DNA from 3 places in the Methylobacterium flocculans genome. Region 3 is predicted to be linked to each of the others. Evidence: riboswitches for the same ligand, from Rfam matches in the RefSeq annotation. Region 3 holds a riboswitch; each other region holds the start of a gene.

Region 1 (4,533 bases), 1.5 Mb from region 3:
AGGGCGGCGGTTGGCGCTGGCTGCTCGCGCTCTCGACCGGCACCCTCGCCTACGGCCTCCTCAAGGGGAACCGTCCGCTGGCCGAGGCCGGGCGGCACATGCTCGCCTCGGGGGTACTGGCGGGGGTCGCCAAGACGAGCGTGAAGCGGCTCGTGCACCGCACCCGCCCCAACGTCCTCATGGACGAGGGCCTCTACGAGAAGGGCTGGTTCGGGCCGAACGTGGGGCCCTGGCAATCCTTCCCGTCGGGGCACTCGGCCATGAGCGTCGCGGTCGCCGCGGCCGCCGGCCGGGCCTGTCCGGAGATCCGGGGCGTCGCCACGGCGGCAGCCCTCGGCGTCGTGGTGGCCCAGGTGGTGCGGGGCGCGCATTTCCCGTCGGATGTCCTGGCGGGGGCGCTGGTCGGTCTGACGGCCGAGGCGGTCGAGCACAGGCTGGCGATCGGGCGGGCCTGCGTCGCCAGCCGCACGCCCCGGGACCGATCGCCCCGGGACCTCGCTAAAGGAGAGGCGGACCGGGCCTAACGGTCGCGGGGCCGGAACGCCGCGCGCAAGCACCGGTTGACGGGGCATTCCCTCCGGAGACCTCGCGTGCCCAGCAATCCCCTGACGACGTATCCCCGCCCGCCCTTCGAGGGCCAGCCGCAGAGCTTTCCCGGCAAGACGGGCCGGATGTCGCCCGAGCCGGATCACGGCGAGGCGAGCTACCGGGGCTCGGGCAAGCTCGAGGGGCAGGCCGCGCTCATCACCGGCGGCGACAGCGGCATCGGCCGCGCGGTGGCCATCGCCTTCGCCCGCGAGGGCGCGGACGTGGCGATCGCCTACCTGCCCGAGGAGCAGGCGGATGCGGAGGCCGTGGCGGGCTGGGTCGAGAAGGCCGGCCGTCGGGCCCTGCTGCTGCCCGGCGACCTCAAGGACGCCGCCCATGGCCGGGAACTGGTGGCGCGCACCGTCGCGGCCTTCGGGCGCCTCGACGTGCTGGTGAACAACGGCGCCTTCCAGCAGCCCAACGAAGGGCTCGACGGCATCGAGGACGCGATCTTCGAGGATCACTTCCGGACGAACGTGTTCGGCCCCTTCTACGTCACCAAGGCGGCCCTGCCCCACCTGAAGCCGGGCGCGTCCGTGATCTTCACCTCCTCGGTGAATTCCAAGCACCCGATGCCGTCGCTGCTGGCCTACAGCGCCACCAAGGGCGCGCTCAGCAACATGGTGCTCAGCCTCGCGCAACTGCTCGCCGAGAAGGGCATCCGCGTGAACGGCGTGCTGCCGGGGCCGATCTGGACGCCGTTCATCCCGTCCGGGATGAGCGAGGATTCGGTCAAGTCCTTCGGCTCCCAGGTGCCGTTCGGGCGGCCGGGTCAGCCCGCCGAACTCGCCTCCGCCTACGTGATGCTGGCGAGCGCGGAGAGCAGCTACACCTCGGGCGCCCTCGTCACGGTGGCGGGCGCCATGCCGGTGCTCTGATCGGCGCCGGCCGGCGCTGACGCCGGCCGCGGAAGCCGGACGAGACGCGGTCGCCAGATGCCCAGCACGACGTTGGCGGTGGCGACCGCGAGCAGCAGCCAGAGCGTCCCGCGCTCCGGCCCGAGCGACGCGCCGAGCGTGGCGGGATCGACCCGCCCCGCGAGCGCCGCGGCGCTCTGCTCCGCTTCCCAGCGCATCGGCCCCTGGACGTAGACCAGCCCGCCTTCGAACATCAGAACCCCGGTGGCGAGTTTCAGCCAGGCCCAGCCCGCGCCGAGGTAGGCGCGGGTCACGGCCATCGCCAGCAGGCCGGAGACCAGCACGAGCGCGAGGCTCGGCAGCACGATCCAGGTGGCCACAGCCCCCATGGCGGCACGCGCCACCGCGTATTCGCTGAGCGCGCTCGGCGGGGGCGCGACGCTCAGCATGGCGAGGAGCGCGGCCATCGCCCCCATCAGCCCGGTCGCCCCCATCGTGTGGAGGAACTTCATCAGGCGTCGCAGCATGCGTCCGGCCCCGCGCCACGATCGGGATACCGCGAATCGGGCGGCGTCCACGCTAGCACGATCGCCTCGAACCGACGCGCGACGCGGCCAGGGGCCTGCCGCGACCCGACACCACCCGGCAAGGCCCCCGATTGACGCCGGCCCACCGAACGGCCTAGCTTTCCCGCGACGGTTCCTCGTTCGAGGATCAAAAGGGAACGCGGTGCGGAGCTCGCTCCCATGCCGCGGCTGCCCCCGCAACTGTAAGCGGCGAGCCCATCATCAACACGTCACTGGGTGAAAGGTCCGTGAGGACCCGGGGCCTGGGAAGACGATGAGTGGGCGGCGACCCGCGAGCCAGGAGACCTGCCGTCAGTCGTGGTCACACGCGAAACGCACCGGGCGGGGTGTCCTGGTGGGTGTCGGGGCGTTCGCCTGTCGCGAACGGGTCGGCCTCGTTCGCGGTGACGTGCCACTTCGCGCATTTCGCGTCAGCCGTCCCATCGATGTCCGCCTCCGCCGCCACGCGCCCCGCGTTCCGTCGCCGCCTGCCCCGTCCGGTCGTTCCGGACGATCCGCGCGCGGCTGCCCCGCGAACGAACGCGTCCACGGCCCGTCTCAGCGATTGTAACATTATAACATTCGCTTTAGCGGAGGGGGAAGGTCGGTCCCGGCCGATGCCCGCGCCCGTTCCCGGTTGTCCCATGTCCCGCCTCGATCCTGCCCGCCTCGATCCTGCCCGCCGCGATCCCGCCCGTTCTGACCCGCCCGCCCCATCCCCGGGTCGCGTCTGGCCCGTCGCCGCCCTGCTCGGCGGCCTTCTGTCCGCCCCGGCCGCGGCGCAGCAGGCCGTGACCCTCGACACCCTCTCGGTGGCCGGCACCGGGATGGGCTCCCCGGCCCCGGCCGAGGGCCTCAACCTGGGGACCGTCACGCGCGGCGCCAGCCGACTCGGGCTGACGCCCCTGGAGACGCCCGCCAGCGTCGACGTGATCGCGGGCGAGACCACCCGCCTGCGCGGCCAGAACACGGTGGCCGAGGCCGTGACCCAGAACGCCACCGGCATCACCACCGTGGCGGCCCCCGGCAACGGCAACGGCGCCTTCACGGCGCGGGGATTCGCCGGCCCGAACTCGATCCAGCAGCTCTACGACGGCACCCGCCTGTTCGTCGGCGCCGGAACCGTCACCTTCCCGTTCGACACCTGGAACGTCGAGCGCATCGAGGTGCTGCGCGGGCCGGCCTCCGTGCTCTACGGCGACGGCGCCATCGGCGGCGTCATCAACGTCGTGACGAAGAAGCCGGTGTTCACGCCCCTGAACGAGGCCCGCGCGGCGGTGGGCTCGGACGGGCTCGCGCGCCTCGCCCTCGATTCCGGCGGCCCCATCGGCGAGGCCCTGGCCTATCGCCTCAACGTCAGCGGCAACCGGACCGAGGGCTGGATGTCGCCGGACGGACGTTTTCGCAACCTCGCGGTCTCGGGCGCCCTCACCTTCCAGGCGACGCCCGACCTCGCCTTCACGGTGAGCCACGACCTCGGATACCAGGAGCCGGCCCGCTACTGGGGCACGCCTCTGGTCAACGGGCGCATCCTCGATGCCGTCCGGTTCAACAACTACAACGTCCGTGACGCCAAGATTTTCTGGATGGACAACTGGACCCAGCTCAAGACCGAGTGGAGCCCGAGCGCCGACATCACCGTACGCAACACCGCCTACCGGCTGCAGAGCCGGCGCCAGTGGCTCGACGTCGAGCAATACGCCTTCAACAGCTCCACCGGCCGCATCGACCGGTCGAGCTACACCGAGATCTACCACCAGCAAGAGCAGGTCGGGAACCGCTTCGACGCGGCCTTCCAGGGCACCCTGTTCGGGTTTCGCAACGCGTTCCTGGCCGGCTTCGACGTGAACCACATCGGCTTCCGGCACACCAACAACTTCGCCTCCGAGGGCGGCGGGCTCACCACGAGCGTCGACCCCTTCGCCTACGACCCGGGCCTGTTCCCCACCAACGGCCGCGCGTCGCCGGCCTATGCCACCCGCACGAACCAGGCCTCGGTCTTCGCCGAGAACCGCCTGATCCTGTCGGATCAGGTCTCCCTCCTGGCGGGCGTGCGCTACGACGCGCCGAGCCTCCACCGCCGCAACCTCGTCACGGGCGCGACCTTCGACCAGGATTTCCAGGCGCTCAGCTACCGCTTCGGCGCGGTCTACAACCCGACCCCGCTGCTGGCGCTCTATGCCCAAGTCGCCACCGCCACCGATCCGGTCGGCAGCCTGATCTCGCTGTCCCAGAGTCTCGCCAGTTTCCGGCTCTCCACCGGCGAGCAGGTCGAGGTCGGCGCCAAGGGGGTCGCCTTCGACGGCCGGGCCGAGTGGACGCTGGCCGGCTACCGCATCGTCAAGGACAACCTGATCTCCACGGTGCCGGGTCAGCCCACGCTCTCCACGCAGGTCGGCCGGCAATCCTCCCTCGGCGTCGAGGCGGCGGTGAGCCTGCACCTCTTCGAGGCCTGGCGCGTGGACGCCAACCTCGCCCTGCTCCACGCCCAGTACGACGACTTCAACGAGGCGGTGGGGGGC
Region 2 (4,533 bases), 970 kb from region 3:
TTCCAGGCCTGGTAGTCCCGCGCCCTGGCGGTGCCGACCATGCGGCCCTGGACCACGACCTGGCTCCCGGTCTCGCTCTGGGGCTTCAGCAGCACCGGGTTCATGTGCACGGAGGGCGCGATTCCGGCCGCTCGCGCCTGCAGCGCCTGCGCCCGCCCGATCTCGCCGCCCTCCGCCGTGACGGCGGCGTTGTTCGACATGTTCTGCGGCTTGAACGGCCGCACCGCGAGGCCGCGCCGGGCGAAGACCCGGCAGAGCCCGGCGACGATCAGCGACTTGCCGACATCCGAGCCGGTGCCCTGGATCATGATGGCGCGGGTCATGCGGCGGGATCCGCTCATGTCAGGGCCGCGACGGCGGGGATGCCGAGCAGGCGGGATCGGCGGCGCGCGCAGCGCGACGGAAATCCAGGATGGCGGCCCCGTAGGTCTCGACGACTTCCGAGAACGGCGCCCGCTCCGCCGTGAACAGGACGGCGCGATGCTGGAAGAGCTGGCCGGGAATCGCGAGGTCGCCGCAGGAGGAGGCCGAGGGGGAAGCCTGGTCCCAGCCCTTCGGCAGCGGATGCCAGAGAAACCGGGCATCGATAGTCTGGCGCGTCGTGCCGAGGGCCTGCACGGCCCGGCCGAACGGCGTGTCCGTCGTCTCGAGGAGGCGGTTCATCTCGGGCGTCAGACGCTCGGGGACATACCAGTTCTCCGCCTCCGACAGCACGTGATCGCCGCAGGCGAGCCGGACCTGCCTGTACTTCAGGATCGCGTCGGGGCCGACGCTCAGGCGCTGGCGCGTCTCCTGGGAGGCCGGCTTGTCCACCGCGCGCTGCAGGTGTGCCGCGAGGCGGGGCGTCGCCGCCATGCCGTGGTCGGCGCACCACGCCTCCAGCGTCGCCGTGGCGGAACGGCTGGCGAGCAGCCGGGCATTCAGCCCCTCCATCACCGCCAGCACCTCCACCCGGCCGAGATAGGTGTCGGGCCAAGGCGCTGCGGTTTGGGCACGCGCGGACGGGTTTCCCATCAGGGCCAGGAGGGTCACGGCCAGGATCGCGACCGCCCGCATCAGAACTCGATCCCCACCTGCGCCTTCACCCCGGCGGCGAAGTGGTGCTTCACCGATGCCATCTCGGTGACGAGGTCGGCGGCCTCGATCAGCGCCGGCTTGGCGTTGCGGCCGGTGACGATGACGTGGAGGTCGGGGCGCCGGGCCCGGAACGCCGCCACCACCGCGTCGATGGCGAGGTAATCGTAGCGCAGGGCGATGTTGAGCTCGTCCAGCACCACGAGGCGGATCGTCGGATCGGCCATGAGGTCGAGGGCTTTCGCCCAGGCGTGCTCGGCGGCGGCGATGTCGCGGGCCTTGTCCTGGGTCTCCCAGGTGAAGCCCTCGCCCAGGGTATGCCAGTCGATCCGGTCGCCGAAAGCCTGGAGCGCATGCTTCTCGCCGGTGTCCCAGGCGCCCTTGATGAACTGGACCACCCCGACGCGCCAGCCATGGCCGAGCGCCCGCAGCATCAGCCCGAGGGCCGCCGTGGTCTTGCCCTTGCCGGGGCCGGTGTTGACGATGAGGAGGCCCTTCTCGATGGTCTTGCCCGCCACCTCGGCGTCCTGCACGGCCTTGCGCTTCTCCATCTTCTCCCGGTGACGGTCGGCCTCGGCATCGCTCATGGGGTGGCTCCGGGTTGGGGTTTCACGAACATCGGCAGGCCCGCCACCATGAAGACCACGCGGTCGGCGCGGGCCGCGAGGCGCTGGTGCAGACGCCCGGCGGCATCGCGAAAACGGCGGGCGAGGGCATTCTCCGGCACGATGCCGAGGCCGACCTCGCTGCCCACCAGCACCACCGGGCCGGGGGCCGCCGCACAGGCCGCGATCAGCGCGTCGGTGGCGGCGTCCACTGCGGCCTCGGACAGAATGAGGTTGGTCAGCCACAGGGTCAGGCAATCGACCAGCACCGGGCCGGACGCGGAGGCGACGGCCTCCGGCAGGTCGATGGGCACGTCCCGGGTGATCCAGTCGCCGGAGCGGCGCTCCCGGTGAAGGGCGATGCGCGCGCGCATCTCGTCGTCCCAGGCCTGCGCCGTGGCGAGATAGAGCCAGGGCGCAGGGCAGGCCTCGATCAGCCCCTCGGCGTGGACGCTCTTGCCCGAGCGCGCGCCGCCGAGCACCAGGGTCAGTCGGGGAGGCAGTTGCGGCATGCGCCTCCTGTGCCCGAGATCGCCCCCTCCGGTCAAAGGCGGGAAACCCCGCATCGCCGCGTTGTCAGCGAACCGGCAACCGCGTAGAAGCACAGGCTGGACGGTGCCCCGGCGACGGGGTGAAAAGGGAATGCGGTGAGGGGGCGACCCTGAAACCGCGGCTGCCCCCGCAACTGTGAGCGGAGACGGGACTGCCATCGGCCACTGGAGCGATCCGGGAAGGCGGCAGGACCAGCGACCCGCGAGCCAGGAGACCTGCCGTCCAGAGGGGACTTGTCGTCCCTCCCGCTCGATCGCGGCCGCCGGCGGGGCGGCCAGGAGATAAACCGATGTCGACCAACACCCTCGTCCTCACCGGCACCCGCACCAACGAGCGCCTCGGCGCCGTGCTCGTGGCCGCCTTCCTCGGCCTCGGCCTCGTGTTCATGGCGGGCTTCGCCCCCGCGATGGCGCTGCACAACGCGGCCCACGATTTCCGGCACAGCCAGAACTTCCCCTGCCACTGAGCGCCTCCGCTTAAGGCAGACACCCCCATGATCATCCGGCTCGTGTCGGCGGCCCTGGTCGCCGGCTTCCTCGCGGCCGTCGTCGCGACGGGCCTGCAGCTCGCGCTCACCTCGCCGCTCATCATCGCGGCCGAGCGCTTCGAGACGCAGGCGTCCCTCGCGCCCGACCAGACCTTCGGCGCGCCCGACCAGACCTTCGGTGCGCCCGAACTCGTGTCGCCCACCGCCCTGATCGTGCGCGTCCATGGCGGTCACGATCACGGCACCCGGGACCCCGCGGTCAGCGGCGGCGAGACGGCGCCCGACTGGCAGCCCGGCCCCGGCCTGCCGCGCATGGCCTTCACCGGGCTCTCCACCCTGGTGGGGGGCGTCGGCTACGCGCTGCTGCTCGGTGCCGTCCTGCTCGCGTGCAACCGCGAGCCCAGCCCGGAGACGGGCCTGCGCTTCGCCATCGGGGGCTTTCTCGCGGTCGCGCTGGCGCCCGCCCTCGGCCTCGCGCCGGAGCTTCCCGGCATGGAGGCCGCGCCGCTGGCCGACCGCCAGTTCTGGTGGGTGATGACGGCCGCCGCCACCGCCATGGGGCTCTACCTCATCGCGATCCGCCGGGCGCCGATCGCCATCGCGGGCGGCCTCGTGCTCCTCGTGGCGCCGCACCTCGCCGGCGCGCCGGAGACGAGCCACGCCGCCTCGAACCTGCCGGCGGCCTATGCGGCGCAGTTCGCCGCCCGCTCGCTCGGCATCGCCTTCGTGTTCTGGGCCGTGATCGGGCTGGCCTATGGCTGGGCCTGGGGGCTGTTCGGGCGGGACAGGCCGGCGCATGGCTGAGCCTGCACCCGAGCCCGTCACCCTCTACGTCTGCGCCACCTGCCGGGCCGCCGGCGACACCGCGGAGCCGCGTGCCGGCGCCCGCCTGCTCGCCGCCCTCCAGGACGCCGTCGGCGCGGGCGGCCATGCCGGCATCACGGTCGCGGGCGTCGAATGCCTCTCGGTCTGCAAGCGGCCCTGCACCGTGGCGGTCGCCTCGCAAGGCCGCTGGACCTACGTCTACGGCGACCTCGACGCCGCCGAGTCGGCCCGCACCATCCTGGAGGGCGTCGGCCTCTATGCCAGCACGCCGGACGGGATCGTGCCCTGGAAGGCGAGGCCGCAGGAATTCCGCAAGGGCGTCGTCGCCCGCATCCCGCCCTTTCCGCCGCTCGCGGCGCCCTGCCTCCCGGACGCCGCCGAATGACCCTCGTCGCGAAGATCCCCTGCACCATCGTCACCGGCTTCCTCGGGGCCGGCAAGACCACGCTGGTGCGCCACCTCGTCGAGAACGCGAACGGCCGGCGCCTCGCCATCATCGTCAACGAGTTCGGCGATATCGGCTTCGACGGCTCGTTCCTGGCCGCCTGCGGCATCGAGGGCTGCGGCGACGAGGACATCGTCGAACTCGCCAACGGCTGCATCTGCTGCACGGTGGCCGACGATTTCGTGCCGGCCCTGAACAAGCTCCTCGACCGGGCCGACCCGCCCGAGCACATCCTCATCGAGACCTCGGGCCTCGCGCTCCCGAAGCCCCTGGTCCAGGCCTTCCAGTGGCCGGCGATTCGCTCGCGGGTGACGGTGGACGGTGTGGTCGCCGTCATCGACGGCCCCGCCGTGGCGGCCGGCTTCTTCGCCGACGACCCGGCCGCCTCGGCTGCCCAGCGCGCGGAGGATACGAGCGTCGACCACGACAACCCGCTGGAGGAGGTCTTCGAGGACCAGCTCCTCTGCGCCGACCTCGTGGTCATGAACAAGGCCGACCTCCTCGACGCGGCCGGCCGCGCCAAGGTCCGGGCCGAGGTGACGGAG
Region 3 (4,533 bases):
GAGGGCTTCCAACCCGGGGAGGCGCTCGATCCGCTACCCGACTATCTTGGCCCGCGCGAGTCCCACACCAACGATCCGGAACTCGCAAAGCGCTTCCCGCTCAACATCGTCTCGCCCAAGAGCCACTACTTCCTGAACTCCTGCTACGCCAACATGGAGGATAAACAGAAGGGCCAGGGCGAGCAGTTCGTGATGATCAGCCAGCACGACGCGGATGCGCGTGGCATCCGCAATGGTGACCGGGTGCAGGTCGCTAACGATCGCGGCGCATTCAAGGGGGTGGCCCGCATCACCGAGGACGTGAAGGCCGGCATTGTGGTCGCGACGCTTGGCTACTGGCGCCAGCTCAACGAGGGCACGGTCAACAGCATCTCATCGCACGCCTTCACCGACATGGGCCACGCCCCGTCGTTCTCGGACAACCTCGTCGAAGTCGCCCGGGCGAATTAGCCGAACGATGATCAACGCAGGCGTCCTTCCGGGGGGCCTGCGTCTAAGGTCTTGCTCGGTTCGATGGAGGCTTACGAAGCGAGCCTTTATGCGGGATGTCCCCGGACGGGCATCCGCGACAGGCGGCGTCCGAAGCGACGGTAAAGGAATGACCCCGACATGAGCGACATCACGACGGTTGCGAAGGCCTTCTTCGACGCCTGCGAGACAGGTGGTGGCTGGGAGGCTTGCGAGCGCTATTGCACCACTGACGCGACCTTCTCGGCCCAAGCCGACGCCTTGGCCGGCGTCACCTCGCTACGAGGCTATACCGAGTGGATGAAGGGGCTTCTGACCTTCATCCCCGACGGTCGGTACGAGGTGAAATCCTTCGCCACGGACGAGGAGCGCCGGAACGTAGCGGCTTACGGTATCTTCCGCGGGACCCATACCGGGGAAGGCGGTCCGTGCCCGCCGACGGGCAAGAGCACTTCGACCGACTACGTCTACATCATGCAGTTCGAGGGCGACAGGATCGTTGGGCTGACGAAAATCTGGAACGACGCCCAGGCCGTCAAGGAGCTTGGCTGGTCATAGCCCTCAAAGTGGCGCGCCCCATCTTCCAACGAGCAGTGTGACGAGGCCGCCATCCGCTAGCGCTCACGCAGCGTCAGCGGGCGGCTGCTTGCCTTGTGGCTGGTTCCGTAAGCGGAAGAACCGAAAAGGGTGGCTTTTTCCCGGTCTGCTTTTGGGAATCAGAATCAACAAATCAGACGTTCGCGCGAATTTTAAGGGACGACCGCTTCGCGCCAACACCGGTCATGCAGTGATGGCGATATGCTCTATGACGTGTCGAATCCTAGGAAACTCACGGTCGTTCTGATTTATTGATGCACTTTGAAGGCAGTGATGGGAGCGCCATATGAACGAATACCAGGTCAGGCTTGCTTCGATCGTGGAAAACTTCGGCGTTCCCAAGGACGGAGAAGCGGTCGACATGGAACGCCATAGGGGCCAAGTCCCGGACGCCATGATCGAGTTCTGGGAGCAGTATGGGACCGGGATCGTATTGGATGGATATTTTCAGTTTTGCGATCCCGCTCGATTTGCTTCGATCATGAAGGTTGTTTTCGATGGCGACAACGAGATCAGACCCGAACAGACACATGCCCTAGGCTTCGGGGCGTTTGGAACGATCGTCGCATGGAATGAAGTGTATCAGGACGTCGCCATCAACCTCGTGAGCAGCCAGGTGTCGTGCCCTTCTCTTGTAAGCGGCAAGACCTTCGATCCCAATATGGCCGTCACCAGCCAATTGATGATGATCGACGATCCGACCCTCGATGAATATGACGCAACGGTCAAAAAGCTTTTCAAGCCGACATGTGCCAAGCTGGGAAAGCTCGGCGTCGGGCAGATCTATGGCTTTAACCCGATCCTGACACTTGGCGGCAACAGAGCCCTGGAAAGTCTGACGATCTACGACGCGTTGCCGCATATGGCGGTCCTGGCGCAGGCGCATGAGATGCAGTTGATGGACAACGCCGCTTTTCCGCCTCGCCCGGTGCGGGTGATTTCTTCATGAACTCGGCCCAATGACCGCATTGGGCCGAATTTTGCCGTTCGGCAGAGCCTGGGTCTATGACCGCTTCCAGGCGACGCTCGCAGCAGCATGTATGACTATGTTGGGTCGAGATCCGCCTGTCCGCTCAACGACCGATTCGGGTGGATTTCCGCCGGTCCGCTGTCAGGCAGCAAACGTTCGAAGCAGGCGTTACGCGGTCGCCCCAAGCGAGCGCTCCCAAAGGTTCGCTTGTCACCTACCGAGCACACGGACCCGGAAAGTCTCGAACCGGCATTGACGCTGTGTCGCCTGATGGGGCTCCTTGTGCCTGACGGTTCCTTCTCGGAGGATCAAAAGGGAACGCGGTGAGGGCCTTGGCCCGATGCCGCGGCTGCCCCCGCAACTGTAAGCGGCGAGCCCATCATCAACACGTCACTGGATCTGCGAGGATCTGGGAAGACGATGAGAGGGCGGTGACCCGCGAGCCAGGAGACCTGCCGTCAGTCGTGGTCACACGCGAAACGCATCGGGCGGGGTGTCCTGGTGGGTGTCGAGGCGTTCGCATGTCGCGGGCGGACCAGCGTCTTCGCGGTGACGTGCCACAGACGTCACCCGAGGTCCTATGCCGCCCGTTCGTTCACGGCCCGCCTACCGAACCCTTCTGCTCGCATCCTGTGCCAGCCTCGTACCCTACGGCGCTCAGGTTCAACGAGCCTCTTCCCAGGCAGCAGAAGCCAATCTGGCCGAACTCTCAGTGACGGCGGAGGCGCCAGCCACCAATACGACCGGGCCTGCCGCGAGCGCAGGGTACGTCGGCGGTGTCACTGGCATCGGGGGTAGCCTCAGGACTGTCGATGCGGCGAGCGCTGGAGTGATTTCAGGCGCGCAGATCAACAGCCGCCCCATCACACGACCCGGCGAGGTGCTGGAGAGCGTGCCGGGCCTGATCGTTACCCAACATTCCGGAGAGGGGAAGGCCAACCAGTTCTTCCTGCGCGGGTTCAACCTCGACCACGGCACCGACATCGCCATCTCGGTCGACGGCATGCCGGTGAACATGCGGACCCATGCCCATGGGCAGGGCTACGCCGACCTCAACTTCCTCATCCCCGAACTTGTCGGCGCCGTCGAGTTCCACAAGGGGCCGTACTTCGTCCGCGACGGCGACTTCGCCTCGGCCGGGTCGGTGCGGATCGATTATCTTGACAAGGTGAACCGTAACCTCGCCCTGACCTCGTTCGGCTCCTTCGGTTTCAAGCGGGCGTTGACCATCGCCTCTGCGCCGCTGGGCCAAGGCACCCTCCTCGTGGCCGGCGAGGCCCAGACCTATGACGGTCCGTGGGACGTGCCGGACCGCCTACGCAAACTCAACGGCGTCGTCCGCTATAGCCAGGGCACGGCGCTGGACGGCTTCGCCCTCACCAGCATGGCCTACTGGGCGAAGTGGAACGCCACCAACCAGATCCCCGAGCGCGCGGTTTCGGAGGGCATCATCGGGCGGTTCGGCACCCTGAACCCGACCGATGGTGGGGATACCGGCCGCTTCTCGCTCTCCGGACGTTGGAGCCAGACCGGCGATGCTGGGATCACGCGGGCGAACGCCTACGTCATCCGCTACGGGATGAACCTGTTCAACGACTTCACCTACTTCCTCAACGACCCCATGAACGGTGACCAGTTCCGCCAGCGCGACAACCGGGTACTCGGCGGCGGCGAGCTCGGCCATACCTTCCAGGGCGACCTGTTTGGGATGCCGATGGAGAACGAGATCGGCGTCCAGACCCGAACCGACAGCATCCGGGTGGGCCTGTTCAACACCACGAACCGGCAGTATCGCTCGACCGTCCTCGACGACCGCGTGCTGGAGGCGAGCGGGGCGTTCTACTACGAGAACCGGCTACGCTGGACCGACTGGCTCCGCACCAGCGTCGGCCTCCGGGCGGATACCTACTACGCCGATGTCGTATCCGACACTGCGGCAAACTCCGGCAAGGCGCGCGATAGCATCGTCAATCCGAAGCTCGGCCTCGTGCTGGGCCCCTGGTTCGATACCGAGTTGTTCGTGAACTACGGCGGCGGCTTCCACTCGAACGACGCTCGCGGCGTGACCGCCACCGTCGATCCGGCAAGCCCGCTGTTCAACATCAGCCGCTCGCCCTTCCTGGTGCCCTCGACGGGGTCTGAGATCGGCCTGCGCAACCGCAGCATCGCCGGCCTGGAGACGGCGGTGACGCTGTTCCAACTCGATTTCGCCTCCGAGAACCTGTTCCAGGGCGACACCGGCACCACCGAGCCGAGCCGCCCCACCCGTCGCTTCGGCGTCGAGTGGATTAACCGCTACGCGGTCACACCCTGGCTCTCGCTGGAAGGGGACCTGACGGTCACCAACGCCCGCTTTGCGGACCGGGACCCTGCCGGCAACCGGGTACCCGAGGCCCCGACCACCATCGCGTCGGCCGGGTTCACCTTCGGCGAGGGCCTGGGCTGGTTCGGCTCGATGCGCTTTCGCTACTTCGGACCGCGCCCCCTGATCGAGGACA

The links. A riboswitch is a leader RNA that binds a small molecule or an ion and turns the genes downstream of it on or off. The one in region 3 is predicted to bind cobalamin.
Region 1: it holds a riboswitch for cobalamin, as region 3 does, so the genes downstream of both, OF380_RS21340 (TonB-dependent receptor) here and OF380_RS00955 (TonB-dependent receptor) in region 3, are expected to answer to the same signal.
Region 2: it holds a riboswitch for cobalamin, as region 3 does, so the genes downstream of both, OF380_RS05370 (CbtB domain-containing protein) here and OF380_RS00955 (TonB-dependent receptor) in region 3, are expected to answer to the same signal.

Annotation. Positions count from the first base shown of each region.
Region 1 covers NZ_CP107532.1:4,443,091-4,447,623, reverse strand. The annotation lists gene OF380_RS21355 (phosphatase PAP2 family protein) at 1-524, shown strand, start outside; gene OF380_RS21350 (SDR family oxidoreductase) at 591-1,466, shown strand; partial or broken gene OF380_RS21345 (hypothetical protein) at 1,493-1,969, opposite strand; cobalamin riboswitch at 2,125-2,339, shown strand; gene OF380_RS21340 (TonB-dependent receptor) at 2,656-4,533, shown strand, end outside.
Region 2 covers NZ_CP107532.1:1,177,535-1,182,067, forward strand. The annotation lists gene OF380_RS05350 (cobyric acid synthase) at 1-323, opposite strand, end outside; gene OF380_RS05355 (hypothetical protein) at 343-1,056, opposite strand; gene cobO (cob(I)yrinic acid a,c-diamide adenosyltransferase) at 1,056-1,661, opposite strand; gene cobU (bifunctional adenosylcobinamide kinase/adenosylcobinamide-phosphate guanylyltransferase) at 1,658-2,191, opposite strand; cobalamin riboswitch at 2,276-2,468, shown strand; gene OF380_RS05370 (CbtB domain-containing protein) at 2,521-2,697, shown strand; gene OF380_RS05375 (CbtA family protein) at 2,725-3,522, shown strand; gene OF380_RS05380 (DUF1636 domain-containing protein) at 3,515-3,928, shown strand; gene cobW (cobalamin biosynthesis protein CobW) at 3,925-4,533, shown strand, end outside.
Region 3 covers NZ_CP107532.1:205,974-210,506, reverse strand. The annotation lists gene OF380_RS00970 (molybdopterin-containing oxidoreductase family protein) at 1-450, shown strand, start outside; gene OF380_RS00965 (ester cyclase) at 610-1,026, shown strand; gene OF380_RS00960 (GAD-like domain-containing protein) at 1,352-2,014, shown strand; cobalamin riboswitch at 2,309-2,509, shown strand; gene OF380_RS00955 (TonB-dependent receptor) at 2,616-4,533, shown strand, end outside.